4 regions of the Streptomyces sp. NPDC101393 genome follow, and region 4 is predicted to be linked to each of the others. Evidence: riboswitches for the same ligand, from Rfam matches in the RefSeq annotation. Region 4 holds a riboswitch; each other region holds the start of a gene.
The links. Region 4 has a riboswitch for cobalamin ahead of ACIRQ7_RS33420 (cobalamin biosynthesis protein). Riboswitches for the same ligand answer to the same signal wherever they lie in the genome.
Positions count from the first base shown of each region.

Region 1 (3,973 bases), on a different contig from region 4:
GGGACGTTGACGCCGACCATGCCGGTGTTGACGCGGCGGCTGAAGTCGCGGGCGGTGTCACCGTCCCGCGTGAAGATCGCCACCCCGTTGCCGTACGGGTGCTCGCTGGGCAGTCGCAGTGCCTCCTCGTAGTCGGCGGCGCGCACCACGCAGAGGACCGGGCCGAAGATCTCCTCCCGGTAGATCCGCATCGCCGGGGCGACCCGGTCGAAGAGCGAGGCCCCTGCGAAGAAGCCGTTCTCATGGCCGGGGAGGCTGAAGTCCCGTCCGTCGACGATGAGTTCGGCTCCTTCGGTGACGCCGATGTCGACGTAGCGGCGTACCCGGTCGAGGGCGTCCCGGCTCACCAGCGGGCCGAAGTCGGCGTCGGGGTCGTGGGAGGCACCGATCCGCAGGGTGGCGAGACGCTCCTTGAGGCGGGCGACCAGGCGGTCGGCGGTGTCCTCACCCACCGGAACGGCGACGGAGATCGCCATGCAGCGCTCGCCGGCCGATCCGTACCCGGCACCGATCAGGGCGTCCACGGCCTGGTCGAGATCGGCGTCCGGCATCACGATCATGTGGTTCTTGGCGCCCCCGAAGCACTGGGCGCGCTTGCCGTGCCGGGCGGCGGTGGCATAGATGTCGGCGGCGATCGGGGTCGAGCCGACGAAGCCGACGGCCTGTACGCGCGGGTCCGCGAGAAGGATGTCGACCGCTTCCTTGCCGCCGTTGACGACGTTCAGCACACCGGGCGGCAGGCCGGCCTCCAGGAAGAGTTCCGCGAGTCGCAGGGGTACGGACGGGGCGCGTTCCGACGGCTTGAGGAGGAAGGCGTTGCCGCAGGCGACGGCCGGGGCGGCCTTCCACAACGGGATCATCGCGGGGAAGTTGAACGGGGTGATACCGGCCGTGACGCCGAGCGGACGGCGCAGCGAGTGGACGTCTATGCCGCCCCCCGCATTGTCGGTGAACTCCCCCTTGAGCAGATGCGGGATCCCGGCGGCGAACTCGACGACCTCCAAGCCGCGCTGAAGGTCACCGTGCGCGTCGGCGACGGTCTTGCCGTGCTCGGCGGAGAGCATGCGGGCCAGTGACTCCCGCTCTCCGTCGACGAGTTGGAGGAACTTCAGCAGCACCCGGGCGCGGCGCTGCGGATTCCACTCGCCCCACTCCTGCTGCGCCGACTCGGCATCGGCGATCGCCCGCTCGGTGTCGGCCCGCCCGGCCAGCGGGACCCGGGCCTGGACCAGGCCGGTGTTGGGGTCGTACACGTCGGCGAAGAGCCCGGAGGTTCCCGGTGTGTGCTTGCCGCCGATGAAATGTGTCAGTTCACGGACCATGAGAGCCTGCTCTCGTCAGGTGCGATCCGGGGATGGCACGGCAGGCCGAGGACCGCACCCTGTGGGGTGCGGGCACGGGCAGGCCGTGGGACGCGAAGGCCGAAGAGCCGTCGCGGAACTAGAGGTCGGCGTATGCCGCCGCCTGCTCCGCCGGATCACCTGGGTCGTGGGTACGGACCGGTGCCATGCGTGTCTGCTCCATCCTCGTGGACAACACGGAACACCCCGCGGCCGGTATCCTGACTCCCGGATCACCGCGCGCTCTCCGGCCTTCCCGACGGATTTCTCCGTCAGTGGCCTGTCCTGCTCGAAGAGCACACTTCCCGGTCACAGTGGCGGGACCGCGCCGGATTCACACCGGCTTCCCTGCACCGCGGGCTTGCCGACGAACATATAGTTGGACGTCCTAGTAAGTCCACCCCGCCCCGCCGCCCGAGGGGACCTGGGGTCTGTCGTTCGGATCACGCCGGATCAGGGAGCGGGGTCCGGTGCGTGCAGCTGCACGGCGGAGGATCGAGGCAACGCGGAGCGTTGCTGATTGACGACAACGCAGCAGATGCGCGTGCCGGACCCCGCGAGCCCGGCGTGATCCACACGACAGACCCTAGGGTCGAACCATGCGCATCGTCTCCCTGCTCCCGGCCGCCACCGACATCGTGGCCGAACTCGGTCTGACCGCCGACCTGGTGGGCCGCACCCACGAATGCGACTGGCCGCCCGAGGCCGTCTCGGGGGTGCCCGCCGTCACGGCTGCCGAATTCTCCGCGGACACCCTGAGCAGCCGGGAGATCTCCGACGCGGTGGGCGGCGCCTCCCACACCGGCTCCTCGCTCTACACCCTCGACACCGAGGCCCTCGCCGCCCTCGCCCCGGACGTCGTACTCACCCAGGACCTCTGTGACGTGTGCGCGGTGTCGTACAGCAGCGTCTCGAAGGCCGTGCGGGTCCTGGACGCCGGTACCAAGATGCTCAGCCTGGAGCCGCGGACCCTGGACGAGGTACTGGACTGCCTGGTCACCGTGGGCGCGCAGCTGGGCGTGCGCGAACGTGCGGAACTGCGGCGCGCGGAGCTGCGTACACGCCTGGCGAAGGTGGAACAGCTGACCGCCGGGCGGCCACGGCCCCGCGTGGTCGCCATCGAGTGGCTCGACCCTCTCTGGCCCGCGGGCCACTGGGTCCCGGAGCAGATCAGCTGCGCCGGAGGCGCGCCGCTGCTGGCGGCGCCGGGCGAGCACACCGCGCCGATGGAGTGGAGTGCCGTACGCGCCGCGCGCCCCGACGTCATCCTCGTACTGCCCTGCGGCTTCAGCCCCGAACGCACCCTGCGGGAACGCCATGTGCTCACCGAACTGCCGGGCTGGGACGAACTGCCCGCCGTACGCAACGATGCCGTCTGGATCCTCGACGGGCCCGCGTACTTCAACCGGCCGGGGCCTCGGGTGGTCCGGGGCGCGGAGGTCCTGGCGCACGTCCTGCACTCCGTCGACGCGGGAGATCCCGTGACGGCGGGTGAGGCGATGCGCCTGTCCGCCGCCGACGGCTGACCGGACTCGGGCCCCATCCGGCCAACGGGAGGCCCAGACCGAACGGGTGGCTCAGGCCGATGCATCCGCCACGGGGTAGGGCACGAAGGTGCTGCTGTTCTCGTTGATGGCCAGCGGCTGTCCCAGGGGCGGCACGGCACGCTGGGGGCAGTCGAGGCGTTCACAGATGCGGCAGCCCATGCCGATGGGGGTGGCGGCGGCGGTGTTGTCGAGGTCGAGGCCGTCGGAGTACACCAGCCGGGAGGCGTGCCGGATCTCGCAACCGAGGCCGATGGCAAAGGTCTTGCCCGGCTCGCCCCAGCCGCCGCGGTGGCGGGTGACGGCACGGGCGGTCCACAGATAGCGCTGGCCGTCCGGCATGGCGGCGATCTGGACATGGATACGGCCGGGCGCGGCGAACGCCTCGTAGACGTTCCACAGCGGGCAGGTGCCACCGGCGCGCGAGAAGTGAAAGCCGGTGGCGGATTGCCGCTTGGACATGTTGCCGGCCCGGTCGACGCGGACGAAGGAGAACGGCACTCCGCGCAGCCGGGGGCGCTGCAGCGTGCTGAGGCGGTGGCACACCGTCTCGTAGCCCAGGCCGAACTGGTCGGTGAGTCGCTCGATGTCGTAGCGGACCTCCTCCGCGGCGGCGTGGAAGGCGCGGTAGGGAAGGATCAGGGCGGCGGCGAAGTAGTTCGCCACGCCGATCCGGGCGAGCGACCAGGTGTCGGAGCCCTCCGCGTAGTCCTCAGCCGCCAGCGCGGAGAGCTCGTCGCCGCATTCGAGGAGTGCGAGCTGGGTGGCCATCCGGAATGCCTGCTGGCCCGGTCGCAGGCGGCTGGACAGGTGCAGTACGCGGGCCACGGGGTCGTAGCGGTGCGGTTGTCCGGAGTCCGACGCGATGCGTACCCCGTGGTGGTCGGTGAGCCGTGCGGTCAGGACCCGCAGCACCTCACCGGGGCCGATGCCGATGTCGCGGGCGAGACCCTCCGCGGCCAGGTCGGCGTCGTGGAGGTAGTTCTGCCGGCGGTAGAAGAACTCCCGGATCTCCTCGTGCGGGGACCGTGGCAGAGCCGGCACCTCGCCGTCCCGGCCTTCGGCCGCCACGGCCAGCTGCTGGGTCAG
Region 1 is NZ_JBIWNU010000002.1:865,012-868,984, forward strand. Features, by position in the region: gene ACIRQ7_RS09550 (CoA-acylating methylmalonate-semialdehyde dehydrogenase) at 1-1,322, opposite strand, end outside; cobalamin riboswitch at 1,534-1,724, opposite strand; gene ACIRQ7_RS09555 (cobalamin-binding protein) at 1,940-2,866, shown strand; gene ACIRQ7_RS09560 (short-chain fatty acyl-CoA regulator family protein) at 2,918-3,973, opposite strand, start outside.
Region 1: linked by a shared signal. The riboswitch ahead of ACIRQ7_RS09550 (CoA-acylating methylmalonate-semialdehyde dehydrogenase) and the one ahead of ACIRQ7_RS33420 (cobalamin biosynthesis protein) in region 4 are both predicted to bind cobalamin.

Region 2 (3,973 bases), on a different contig from region 4:
GGCGTTGACCTGAAGGAACTCACCGGACAGCGTCTCGCGCTTGAAGAGGTTGGAGACCTGCGGCTCGATGCACTCGTAGACGCCCGCGATGGAGGCGATGGTCGCGGTCGGCGCGATGGCCAGGAGGAGGGAGTTGCGCATCCCGGTCGCGGCGATACGGGTCCGCAGCGCCTCCCAGCGGTCGGCCCAGCGGGGCTCGGCGTTGGGGTAGTGGTCGGGGTGCAGCACTCCGCGGGCCGTACGCGTCGCGGACCAGGCCTCGTGCGGGCCGTGCCGCTCCGCGAGGTCGGCGGAGGCCTCGTACGCGGCGAGCATGATCCGCTCGGAGATACGGGTCGACAGCTCCCGCGCCTCGTCCGAGTCGAAGGGCAGCCGCAGCCGGAAGAAGACGTCCTGCAGGCCCATCAGGCCCAGGCCCACCGGCCGCCAGCGGGAGTTGGAGGCACCGGCCTGCTCGGTCGGGTAGAAGTTGATGTCCACGACGCGGTCGAGGAAGGTGACGGCGGTGCGGACCGTGGCGTCCAGCCGCTCCCAGTCCATCTCGCCGTGCTCGCCGAGGTGGGCGGCGAGGTTCACGGACCCCAGGTTGCAGACCGCGGTCTCCCCGTCGTCCGTCACCTCCAGGATCTCGGTGCACAGGTTGGACGAGTGCACGACCTTGCCGGGCTCGGCGGTCTGGTTGGCGGTGCGGTTGGCGTGGTCCTTGAACGTCATCCAGCCATTGCCGGTTTGCGCCAGGGTGCGCATCATCCGCGAGTACAGCAGCCGCGCCGGGATCTGCTTGAGCGCCCGGCCGTCGGCCTCCGCCTTGCGGTAGGCGGCGTCGAATGCGTCGCCCCACAGGTCGACCAGCTCCGGTGCGTCCGACGGCGAGAAGAGCGACCAGTCGGCGTCCGCCTCCACCCGGCGCATGAACTCGTCCGGGATCCAGTGCGCGATGTTCAGGTTGTGCGTACGGCGGGCCTCCTCGCCGGTGTTGTCGCGCAGCTCCAGGAACTCCTCGATGTCCGCGTGCCAGGTCTCCAGGTAGACACAGGCCGCGCCCTTGCGCCGACCGCCCTGATTGACCGCGGCGACCGACGCGTCCAGCGTGCGCAGGAACGGCACGATGCCGTTGGAGTGGCCGTTGGTGCCCCGGATCAGCGAACCGCGCGCCCGGATACGGGAGTACGAGAGGCCGATGCCGCCGGCGTGCTTGGAGAGCCGGGCGACCTGGTGGTAGCGGTCGTAGATCGAGTCCAGCTCGTCCAGCGGGGAGTCCAGCAGATAGCAGGAGGACATCTGCGGGTGGCGGGTGCCGGAGTTGAAGAGGGTGGGGGAGGAGGGGAGGTAGGACAGCGAGCTGGTCAGGCGGTACAGCTCGCCGACGTCCGCCAGCGCGGCCGCGGAGTCGTTCTCGGCCAGGCCGCAGGCCACCCGCAGCAGGAAGTGCTGCGGGGTTTCGATGACCTGACGGGTGGTGGGGTGCCGGAGCAGGTACCGGGAGTGCAGGGTGCGCAGGCCGAAGTAGCCGAAGCGGTCGTCGGCGCCGTCCGCCAGCGCCCGCTCCACCAGCGAGTCCAGGTGGGCCGCATGGCTCTGCACGAACGCGGCCGTCACATCGGCGATCAGGCCCTCGCGGTGGCCGGTGGCGACCGAGGCGGCGAAGGACGTCGCGCCCTGGCCGGCCGCCTCCTCGGCGATGGCGAGGGTGAGCAGGCGCGCCGCGAGCTTGGAGTACTGCGGCTCATCGCCGATCAGACCGGCCGCCGCGTCGATCGCCAGCTGCCGCAACTCGGCCTCGTCGGAGCCCGCGTGACGGCCGCGCAGGGCGGCTGCGGCCACCTTGCCGGGGTCGGTCGCGGTCAGGTCCTCGGTCAGCTCGGTCAGGGTGCGCAGCAGGGCGGCACCCGGTCCGTCCTCGCCTCCGCCGCGGGCGGTGGGGACGCTCCGCGTGGTCACCGCGGACTGCTCGACCTCGGCGTCTGACGCGGGCTCCGTTGGCGCGATGGTCACGTGGTGCTCTCCCTCACTCGGCGGGGGCCAGGAGGGGCAGGCGCGACGGGCGCACGCGGGCACACGGCACCCCACAAACGCTCGGGGTGCGCGGGCACACCGCGCGGCGTCCACCGGCCCAACCCGCGGGGCCCGGACGTATCGACGTCCGCATCGATGGCGATACGGGCGTACCGTCGGCAGGTCCTCGGACTACACGGGTGCGCGGATGGCGGTAATGCCAGATAAGCGCACTCATACACCGTTGCGGGACAGTTCCGGATTCGCACCGGATTCCCCTGCGGCGACAGCGAAGACGAGCATACATGTGGGGGTGCCACATCGTGCGCACCCCCATATCTAGTGAGTCGCGAGTGATCGGGCCGTGTCTGTCCGTGGCCTCCCCGCTCGCCCGTACCGACTTCCCCGCTCTGCCCGGGGCCCGCAGGAAGCGGCTGCGGGCCTCGCCCCGCCCCCCGGGCACGGCAACGGGCCGCCGCCTCCCCGGAGGGACGCGGCGGCCCGTGCTCGCCGGAAGGGCCCGCAGGCTCAGTGGCTGCCGGCCGGTTCCGCCGCCTCCGGCGTCGCGGGCGGCAGGTCGGCGGTGACGCCCTTGTCGCCGGCGTCGGCGGTGTAGTCGCCGGGGCTGGTCTCGTCGACACCCTCCGGGGCGTTCACGGCCTTCAGCACGAAGGTCAGCACCACCGTCACGACGACGTTCAGCACGAAGGCCGTCAGGCCGATGTAGCCGATCTCACCGATGCCGGGAATCTCCTTGTTGGAGCCGCCGAAGTGCGCCTGGGTGGGACTTGCCACGCCGTACGCCGCGAGCGTGCCGTAGAGCATGCCGACGGCCCAGCCGGCCAGCAGCGCCCAGCGGTGGAACCACCGGGTGAAGAGGCCGCCGACCAGCGAGGGCATGGTCTGCAGGATCCAGATGCCGCCCAGCAGCTGGAAGTTGATGGCCACCGTCTTGTCCATGGTGAGCACGAAGACCAGCGCGCCGACCTTCACCAGCAGCGAGACGAGCTTGGCGACCTTGTGTTCCTGGGCCGGGGTGGCGTCCGGCTTGAGGAAGTCCTTGTAGACGTTGCGGGTGAAGAGGTTGGCCGCGGCGATCGACATGATCGCGGCCGGCACCAGCGCGCCGATCCCGATCGCGGCGAACGCGACGCCCGAGAACCAGCTCGGGAACATGTCCTCGAACAGCTGCGGCACCGCCAGCTGCGGATTGCCGTGGATGTCCGTCTTCGCGGCGATCGCCATGAAGCCGAGCAGCGCCAGCAGCCCCAGCATCAGGGAGTACAGCGGCAGGATCGTGGTGTTGCGGCGGATCACGTTGCGGCTGCGCGAGGACAGCGTCGCGGTGATCGAGTGCGGGTACATGAAGAGCGCCAGCGCCGAGCCGAGCGCCAGTGTGGCGTACGCCCACTGGGCGTTGGGGCCGCTCGCCAGCTCGCCGCGCGGTTTGCCGGTGGGGCCCGGCTGGGCGAAGGCGTCCCCGGCCGCGTCGAAGATCGCGCCGAAACCGCCGAGCTTGATCGGGATGTAGATGATCGCCACCGCGATGACGAGGTAGATCAAGCCGTCCTTGACGAACGCGATCAGCGCGGGCGCCCGCAGGCCCGACGAGTAGGTGTACGCGGCCAGCACCGCGAACGCGATCAGCAGCGGCAGGTCCTTGACGAACCAGTTGGTGTCCTGGCCGCCGCCGATGCCCATCACGTCGAGGACGGCCTGGATGCCGACCAGCTGGAGCGCGATGTAGGGCATGGTCGCCAGGATGCCGGTGAGCGCGACGGCCAGCGACAGGCCCTTGGAGCCGAAGCGGCCGCGCACGAAGTCCGAGGTGGTGACATAGCCGTGCTTGTGCGACACCGACCACAGGCGGGGCAGGAAGGTGAAGATGAGCGGGTAGACGAGGATCGTGTACGGGACGGCGAAGAAGCCGGCCGCGCCCGCCGCGTAGATCGCCGCCGGGACGGCCACGAAGGTGTAC
Region 2 is NZ_JBIWNU010000001.1:550,696-554,668, reverse strand. Features, by position in the region: gene ACIRQ7_RS02370 (ribonucleoside-diphosphate reductase subunit alpha) at 1-1,995, opposite strand, end outside; cobalamin riboswitch at 2,156-2,315, opposite strand; gene mctP (monocarboxylate uptake permease MctP) at 2,524-3,973, opposite strand, start outside.
Region 2: linked by a shared signal. The riboswitch ahead of ACIRQ7_RS02370 (ribonucleoside-diphosphate reductase subunit alpha) and the one ahead of ACIRQ7_RS33420 (cobalamin biosynthesis protein) in region 4 are both predicted to bind cobalamin.

Region 3 (3,973 bases), on a different contig from region 4:
CCCGGCCCCGGCGACCTGCCGCCCGGGGGCGATGCGGACCGGACGGCCGAGCCGGGTCAGCGTCGTACGGTGGCGGGCGGCCAGTACCGAGACGCTGCTCACCCCGGGAATCACGTCGTAGGTGAAGGGCACCGCACCGCGGGCGGTGACCTCCTCCAGCGTGTCGATCGTGCTGTCGTAGAGCGCGGGGTCGCCCCACACCAGGAACGCGCCGGTCCGGCCCGGCTCCAGCTCGTCGAGGATGAGCCGCTCGTACAGGTCGGCGCGGCGGTGGCGCCAGTCGACGACCTGGGCCTGATAGCGGGCCGGGCTCGCGGGGGAGCGATCGCGCCTTGGGTCCGCCGCCTCGACCACCCGGTGCCCCGGGCCGGCGTGCTCGGCCACCAGATCTCTGCGCAGCCGGGTCAGCTCGGACGCCCGCGCGCCCTTGTCCAGCAGGAAGAACACCTCGCAGGTCCGCAGGGCGCGCACCGCGGCCAGCGTCACATGCTCCGGATCCCCCGAGCCGATCCCGATGACCCGGATCCGCCGCAAGCCTTCCTCGCTCATGAGGACACCGCCGCGGACGGCCCCGCCGCACAGACGGCCGGAAGGGGGTGGCCGGGCGCGGTACCGCCGTCCGGGCCGGCCGCGCCGGCCTCCCCCTCCTCGGTCTCTCCCGGGTACATGATCTGGACGTCACGCAGCAGACCGTCCACAAGGTCGTCCACGTCGAGTCGCTTCTCCACCGAACGCAGATCGGTCAGCCCGGCCCGGAGGGAGGCACGGGGCGGCGCGAGGAGCTTGCAGCAGTCCTCGTCCGGCAGCACGGAGATCTCCGCGGTGCCGATGGACCGGGCCTCGTCGATGATCTCCTGCTTCTCCCAGCCGACCAGCGGCCGCAGCATTGGCAGGGTGGCGGCCTCGTCCACCGCGGCCATGTTCGCCAGGGTCTGGCTGGCCACCTGCCCCAGGCTGTCACCGGTCACCAGCGCCTCCGCCCGGGTCCGGCCCGCCAGTGCGGAAGCCGTGCGGGCCATCAGCCGCCGCTGTGCGACGACCTGGAGCTTGCCGGCTCCTGCGATGGCCAGTTGCTTCTGGGCGTGGCCGAGGGCGATGACGTGCAGCCGCCCGCCGGGCTGATAGCGGTTGAGTTCACGGGCGAGGGCGTACGCCTTGTAGACGGAAGCGGCGTTCGTGTAGGGAGCGCCGGTGAAGTGGACGAAGTCGCAGCGCAGCCCGCGGCGCATCGCCCGGTAGGCCGCCACCGGTGAGTCGTACCCGCCGGAGAGCAGCACCAGGGCGCGGCCGCTGGAGCCGACGGGCAGCCCGCCCGCCCCCTGGTGACGGGTCCAGGAGACGTAGCTCTCCTTGTGGTCGATCTCGACGGAGACCCGGACATCCGGGCTGGAGAGGTTCACCGGCACACGTCCCAGAGCTTCCTGGACGCGCGCACCGAGAAACCGCTCGAACTGCGACGAGGTCATCTCGAAGCTCTTGTCCCGGCGCTTGACCCGCACGGCGAAGGTGATCCCGGGCCGCTCGGCACGGGCGCCGGCGAGCGCGTCCACGACTGCCGTCGTGATGTCCGCGACGGTGCTCGGGAGGCGCAGGGCGGGCTCCACCGCGTTGAACCCCATCACCCTGCGGGCGCGCTCCACGAGGACGTCCTGCGGTACCTCGCCCCCGAGCACGGTGATGTTGTGGCCGGACGTGATCCACGTGGAGCCGCCGATGCCCCTCAGGGCGCGGCGGAGATTGTCGTGCAGCCGCTCGGTGAACAGGTGCCGGTTGCGGCCCTTGAGAAAGATCTCACCGTGTTTGAGCAGGACACAGGGCCCGCTCGGGTGCCCAGTTCTGGGGGAGGGGATGGACGTGATGCTCGGTTCACCGGGCACGAAACTCTCCTTCGCGAGTTCGTCGTGCGGACCGGCGCCGGGCCGTGAACGGGATGCGGCCCGCCCTCGTCGTGCGCAGGGTTGAAGGAATCGCACCACTCGCTCAGCGGCCCCGTCACCGGGTCGCTGTGCATACGTGCGTGGTGATCGCACCGCGCACGAGCAGTGGCAGGTCTTCGGACTCGTGGGCACGTCCCTGGGGACGGGACACCTACTGGCCGTCGCTTCCCGGGTCACACGCGTACCCAGTGCTCGATGACGGCGGTCGTTCCCACTCACCGCTGCGAGGCAGTCCCGGCATCCCACCGGGTTCCCTCTTACGACACCCCGCCTGGCGGACGGGACGAACCAGCTGCGGGTCCAGGGTAGACAAGGCTGCGCACGGTGCGTGCACCAGCAGGGGGAGGGGAGGCAGGGGGAGACGGAAGCACCGTCCGCTGGGGGAGTGGCGGCACGGGCGTGAGCGCGGGTGTGAGCGCGAGCCTGCCTACCCCGCGTGCTGTCGGCGCACCATCTCGGTGATCCAGATGGGCGCGAACGGAGACGTGCAGCCCGGGGGCGTCGGGTAGTCCTTGAGCACCTCCAGGCGCTCACCGATATCGAGGGCACGGGTGCGGAGCTCGGCGTGCTCGATGCCGATCTGAGCCAGGCAGTGATTCATCGCCCACTGCAGGCGAGCCGGGGCGTCCTTCATCTCCGCCTCGATGACGTCGAGCAGTCCTGCGAGGTCGAGGTCCTCGGGCTTCTTCGCCACGCGTTCGGTGGTCAGGGCCCAGCCGGCACTCGCCACCACCGGATCCGGATCGGCGGACCAGGCCAGGCGCAGCTCCTGGGAGTGCGGGTTCTTCTTCACCACGTAGTTCACGAGCCAGTCGTGCACCTTGGGCGTCCGTGCCTCGCGCAGCATGACGTCCAACTCGTCACGCCCGAACGCCTTGGGGCGGCAGATCAGGAGCGCCAGCAGCCTCGCCGCGGTGTCATCCGTCTCCCAGAGCCGGCACGCGAGGTCCTGCTGCGTCTTCAACCGCTTCGCGAGCGCGCGCAGCTTGGTGAGGTTCACACCGTGATCGTCACCGTGCTTCTCGTTCACCGCGCGTACCTTCGGGTCTTCCAGCGCGGCCAGCTCGGCCCTCACCTCGGCCACCGTCGGTGTCGTCCCGGCCATCTCGGCCTCCCCTCTCTCACGTGCGGGAACGACCCTATGACGGAAGTCGGCCTCTTGTCGTACCTACCCGGGCCGGGCGAGGGCGTGGGCGGTGGGCCGTGGCCGGTCAGGCCGGCGCGGGCCCGCTTTGCGTTCCTGGGGCCCGGCCGCCACCTTCTCTTCCGTACGTCCACTTGCCCGGTGTGCCGCTTCCGGTGCCTTACGCCGGCCCGCATGCGCGGTAGGCATCAGCGGCGAGCGGAAGCGGCTCGCCCGCGGTCTCGGCTTCGCAGGCGATCGGCTTCTTGGTGAGATCCAGCAGATCCAGTGTGGGCATGTTCCTCTCCAGCGTAGGGACGTCCTGCGGGTCGAGAAGGGCCTTGGTGATCTTGTGCAGGGGGTTGCCGGCCGGCTTGAGTCCGTCACCGGTGTCAGCTGACGCGGGGGAGGCGAGAGCGGTGGCTGCGGCGGCGACCAGGACCGCGGCGAGGATCGTGCGCTTCACGTGTTTTCCCTTCTCGGTCGGCGCGAGGTGCGCCGACGCACCCTGGGACAACGGGAGCGGCTTGCCGGGGTTACGGCATCCTGTGGTGCCCGATAAAGACCGGTACCGCCGCTTTTCTCTCGGCGCGCCATCGCCGAGGCCCCCACCGTCCCGCTGCGGGCGACTGCGGGCGGCCGGGCTGCGGGGCAACCGGGCCCGGCCGCAGATACGGCGGAGTCATGGTGCCGACCGTTCTCGGCATCCGGATCCTCGACCTTGCCTTGCCTTGCCTCGACCTTGCCTTGCGGTGCGGTGCGGTGTCAGCAGCGCATCCTGTCCAGTTCGCTGCCGATCGCCTCCCGTAGCGCTTCATGCCGCGGACCGAGCCTGAACTGCTCGTCGCTCCAGCGTTCGCGGGGATAGAGCCACACCGGAGCGCCCACCAGATCTGCTGGCTCCCACGCGAAC
Region 3 is NZ_JBIWNU010000002.1:855,771-859,743, reverse strand. Features, by position in the region: gene cobF (precorrin-6A synthase (deacetylating)) at 1-549, opposite strand, end outside; gene thiI (tRNA uracil 4-sulfurtransferase ThiI) at 546-1,877, opposite strand; cobalamin riboswitch at 2,027-2,245, opposite strand; gene ACIRQ7_RS09510 (DNA alkylation repair protein) at 2,365-3,042, opposite strand; gene ACIRQ7_RS09505 (hypothetical protein) at 3,242-3,526, opposite strand; gene ACIRQ7_RS09500 (diadenosine tetraphosphate hydrolase) at 3,826-3,973, opposite strand, start outside.
Region 3: linked by a shared signal. The riboswitch ahead of thiI (tRNA uracil 4-sulfurtransferase ThiI) and the one ahead of ACIRQ7_RS33420 (cobalamin biosynthesis protein) in region 4 are both predicted to bind cobalamin.

Region 4 (3,973 bases):
TCGCGGTGGGCGCTGTCGGTGCCGGTGAGCAGGTCCTTCCAGGAGGCGCCGACCCGTTCGACGTCGTCGAGCCGCTTGTCGGCGGGGATGCCGACGACCAGCGGGCTGTAGGCGACCGGGCCGGTGTTGTGCAGGGTCGCCGGGGAGCCATCGGGCAGCACCCGCCGGGCCTCCTCGTAGTCGGCGGTGGATTCGGGGATCCACAGGTCGGGCTGCGGTCCCGGCCGGTGGAGCGGGTCGGCGCCCTTGGCGTCCCGCGCGCCCGCGTTCGCGCCGTGCGCCTCGCCCTGCCAGCGGTCGGCGGCGGCGAAGCCCGCGCCGACCTGGTCCTTGGCGGCGGAGTAGACGGTGATCTGGGCGCGCCGGCAGCCGTCGGGCAGGTCCCGTTCGCCCTGCAGCGGCCGGGTGTTGAGGTCGGACATCTCGTAGGAGAAGGCCGCGCTGCGCAGGGTGGGTTCAGCCTCGGGGGCGGTCAGCAGCCGCAGTTCGAGTGCGGGCGGGCAGGCCGGCGGCGTGCTGACGGCGTTCAGCGCGACGACACCGCCGGTGAGGAGCACCAGCGCCGTCAGGAACACCATCAGGACGCGCCGCCAGCGCAGGATGCGCACTTTCCACCAGCGGCGTAACCGGATCCGCAGCGGCGTCCTGGGCCGGACCTCGGGGGTGGCGAAGGAGAGGATGACGTCGTCGACGGTGTTCTGTTTGGCCGAGCGCGGCTCCCATACGTCGCCCATCGGCGTCTCCTCGCCGGCGAGCCGGTCGCGCAGGGCGCGGACGAGGTCCTCGAAGGTGACGAACGCCTTGCCGGGTATGCCGCGTTCGAGGATCTGCACGGCGGCGCGGGTGAAGAGGGTGCCGCCGGCCGGCTCCTCGCCGCTGAAGATCCGGCGGTTGGGCTGCGCGGCCATCAGCAGCGACATGGGTGTGCGGCTGGAGTGGAAGGCCTCGCCGGCGTTGCCTGCATAGCAGCACTCCAGGACGATCACGATCCGGTCGGCCCGCGCATTGCCGAGGTAGGACAGCACCAGGTCCTGCCAGGAGACGGTCTTGTGGCCGCCCTTGGCCGCCGAGCCGCCCACCATGAGCTGGAGGTCACCGCCGTCGGGGCCGACGCGTCCGTGGCCGGAGAAGTGGACCAGCAGCAGCCCGCGCGCCTCCCTGGTGACGGCGTCCAGCGCCCTTTCCAGCTCCCACGGCTCCTTGGGCCGGCAGATGACGACCTCGTCGCCGGTGAACAGGTCGGTGCCAGGGGCGGTCAGGACGCGCTCCAGCTGCTCGGCGTTGTCCTTCACGGCGGGGAGCTCGGGCAGATGCAGGTAGTCGCTGACGCAGATCAGCAGCGCACGGTTGTCCTTGCCCCGCGCGTCGTATTCGGACATCCGGCTCAGCCCTCGGAGGTGTTGCCGCCCTCGGCCGCCGGGCTGCCGGGATCGGGGCGTCCGGGCGCCGCGCCGTGCGGGAGACCGTCGCCGACCTGCCGCAGACCGCCGCCGGCGCCGCCCGCCTCCAGAGCGGGCTGCTCGCCCGCGGCGCGTTCCTCCCTGCGCCGCCGCAGCCATTCGCGCAGGGCGATGCCCAGCCCCTTGGCCACTTCGGCGGCGGCCGCGCCGACGACGACCAGGATCAGGTCGTCGACGCCGACGGCCATGTCCCCGCGGCCGGGCCGGTCCGCACCGCCCGTCGCGTCGTCCGGCCGCGCCCGCTGTTCCCATGCGTGCGGGCGGCGCGCCAGCCAGGGTTCGCGCTCCAGCCAGGCCTTGAGGTCGGCGTTGTCCTGCTGCGGATTGTTCGTGCCCGTGATCCGTAGGCGGATCTCTTGACGGTCAGCGTGCTGCGGCATCCCCCGGCCCCCTTCCGGCGGGCCATCGCCCGCCGTGCACCAGATAGTGACGCGGGATCAGGTCAGGGGGCAACAGTCCGTGACACACCCGCCACCCTGTGGCGTGCGCCACAGTGCCTGTCACATGGCTGCGGTGCAGGTCAAGGGTGAGTTGACGGGCATTCGCGGGGCGTGGTGGACTGCCGGGGCCATTCGGCGACAGATGAGGAAGTCCGGTGAGAATCCGGCGCGGTCCCGCCACTGTCACCGGGGAGCGTTCCTCCACCAAAGGTCACGGTCCGCTGCGCGCAGGCCCGTCGGGTCGCACGTGTACGGACTGGAAGGCCGGGGGAAGTGCCGATCCGGGGAGCCAGGAGACTCTGGTCGCCGTCACGTCGAGCCAGGGCGCGGACCCTGAGTGAGGACATACCGCCATGCCCGGCCGCAGTACGAGAACCCGTCCGGCAGTCCCTGTCGCAGCACCCCTCCGAGGCATGACGGCGGTCTGATCCGATGCGCGCGGAACACGTCACGTACGCGTGCGGCGCGGCCCTCGGCTTTCTCGGCGACCTGATCGTGGCGGATCCCCGCCGCGGCCATCCGGTGGCCGCTTTCGGCCGTGCCGCGGGCGCCGTCGAACGCCGGCTCTGGCACGACCACCGCGGCCACGGGACGCTGCACGCCGTGCTGTGCGCGGGCGGCGCGGCCACCGGCGCGGCGCTGCTGCGGCGCGCCGTACGCGGTCCGGCGCCTTCCCCGGGCTCCCCCGGCTCCCCCTCCGTTCCGTTCTCCCTCCGCACGGGTGCCGACATCGCGCTGACCGCGGCGGCGGTGTGGGCCGTGCTGGGCGGTACGTCGCTCGGCCGCGAGGCGCGGGCCATCGGCGGCGCGCTGACGGCGGGCGACCTGGACCTGGCGCGCGAGCGGCTGCCACATCTGTGCGGCCGCGATCCGCAGGCGCTGGACGGGCCGCAGATGGCCCGCGCGGTGGTCGAGTCGGTCGCCGAGAACACCTCCGACGCCGTGGTGGGCGCCCTGGTCTGGGGCGCGCTGGCCGGGGTGCCGGGGCTGGTGGGATTCCGGGCCGTGAACACCCTCGACGCGATGGTGGGCCACAAGTCGCCGCGGTACCTCCGGTTCGGCTGGGCCTCGGCCCGGCTCGACGACCTCGCCGGCTGGCCCGGCTCCCGGCTGACCGCCGCGCTGACCGTCCTCGCGGGGCCCGACCGGCGCGGCGCGCTGCGGGCCTGGCGGGCGGACGGCGGATCCCATCCGAGCCCCAACGCGGGCCCGGTGGAAGCGTCGTTCGCGGGCGCGCTGGGCGTACGCCTCGGCGGCACGCTGGCCTACGGCGGGCGGATCGAGCACCGGCCGCAGCTCAACGGCGGGGCGCCGCCGGTCGCTGCGCCCGACATCGCACGTGCGGTACGGCTCTCGCGCCGGGTGAGCGCGCTGACGCTGGCGACGACGGTCGCGGGACGGCTCGCGGTGGGCGCGCTGTACGCCCGGCACAGGAAGAGGAGGCCCCAGTGAACGGCCAGCACGGGCAGCACGGGCAGCGCGAGCGGTCGGGCGGGGCGGTCGGCGGTGGCCTGTTGGTCGCCGGGACGACGTCCGACGCCGGCAAGAGCGTGGTCACGGCGGGCATCTGCCGCTGGCTGGTCCGGCAGGGCGTCAAGGTCGCGCCCTTCAAGGCGCAGAACATGTCGCTGAATTCGTTCGTGACGCGCGAGGGCGCGGAGATCGGGCGGGCCCAGGCGATGCAGGCCGCGGCGGCCCGGGTCGAGCCGACCGCGCTGATGAATCCGGTGCTGCTCAAGCCCGGCAGCGACCGCAGCAGCCAGGTGGTGCTGCTGGGGCATCCGGTGGGTGAGCTGAGCGCCAAGGGGTACTTCGGCCACACCGGCAGCGGCACGCCGGGCGGCGAGGCCCCGTACGCCGGGCGCCGCGAGCAACTGCTCGGCACGGTGACGGACTGCCTCCAGGAGCTGCGGCGCACCCATGACGCGGTGATCTGCGAGGGCGCGGGCAGCCCCGCCGAGATCAATCTGCGCCGCACCGACATCGTCAACATGGGGATCGCGCGGGCCGGCCGGCTGCCGGTCGTCGTGGTCGGCGACATCGACCGGGGCGGGGTGTTCGCCTCCTTCTTCG
Region 4 is NZ_JBIWNU010000013.1:91,692-95,664, reverse strand. Features, by position in the region: gene ACIRQ7_RS33430 (caspase family protein) at 1-1,379, opposite strand, end outside; gene ACIRQ7_RS33425 (hypothetical protein) at 1,385-1,840, opposite strand; cobalamin riboswitch at 2,043-2,200, shown strand; gene ACIRQ7_RS33420 (cobalamin biosynthesis protein) at 2,333-3,352, shown strand; gene ACIRQ7_RS33415 (cobyric acid synthase) at 3,349-3,973, shown strand, end outside.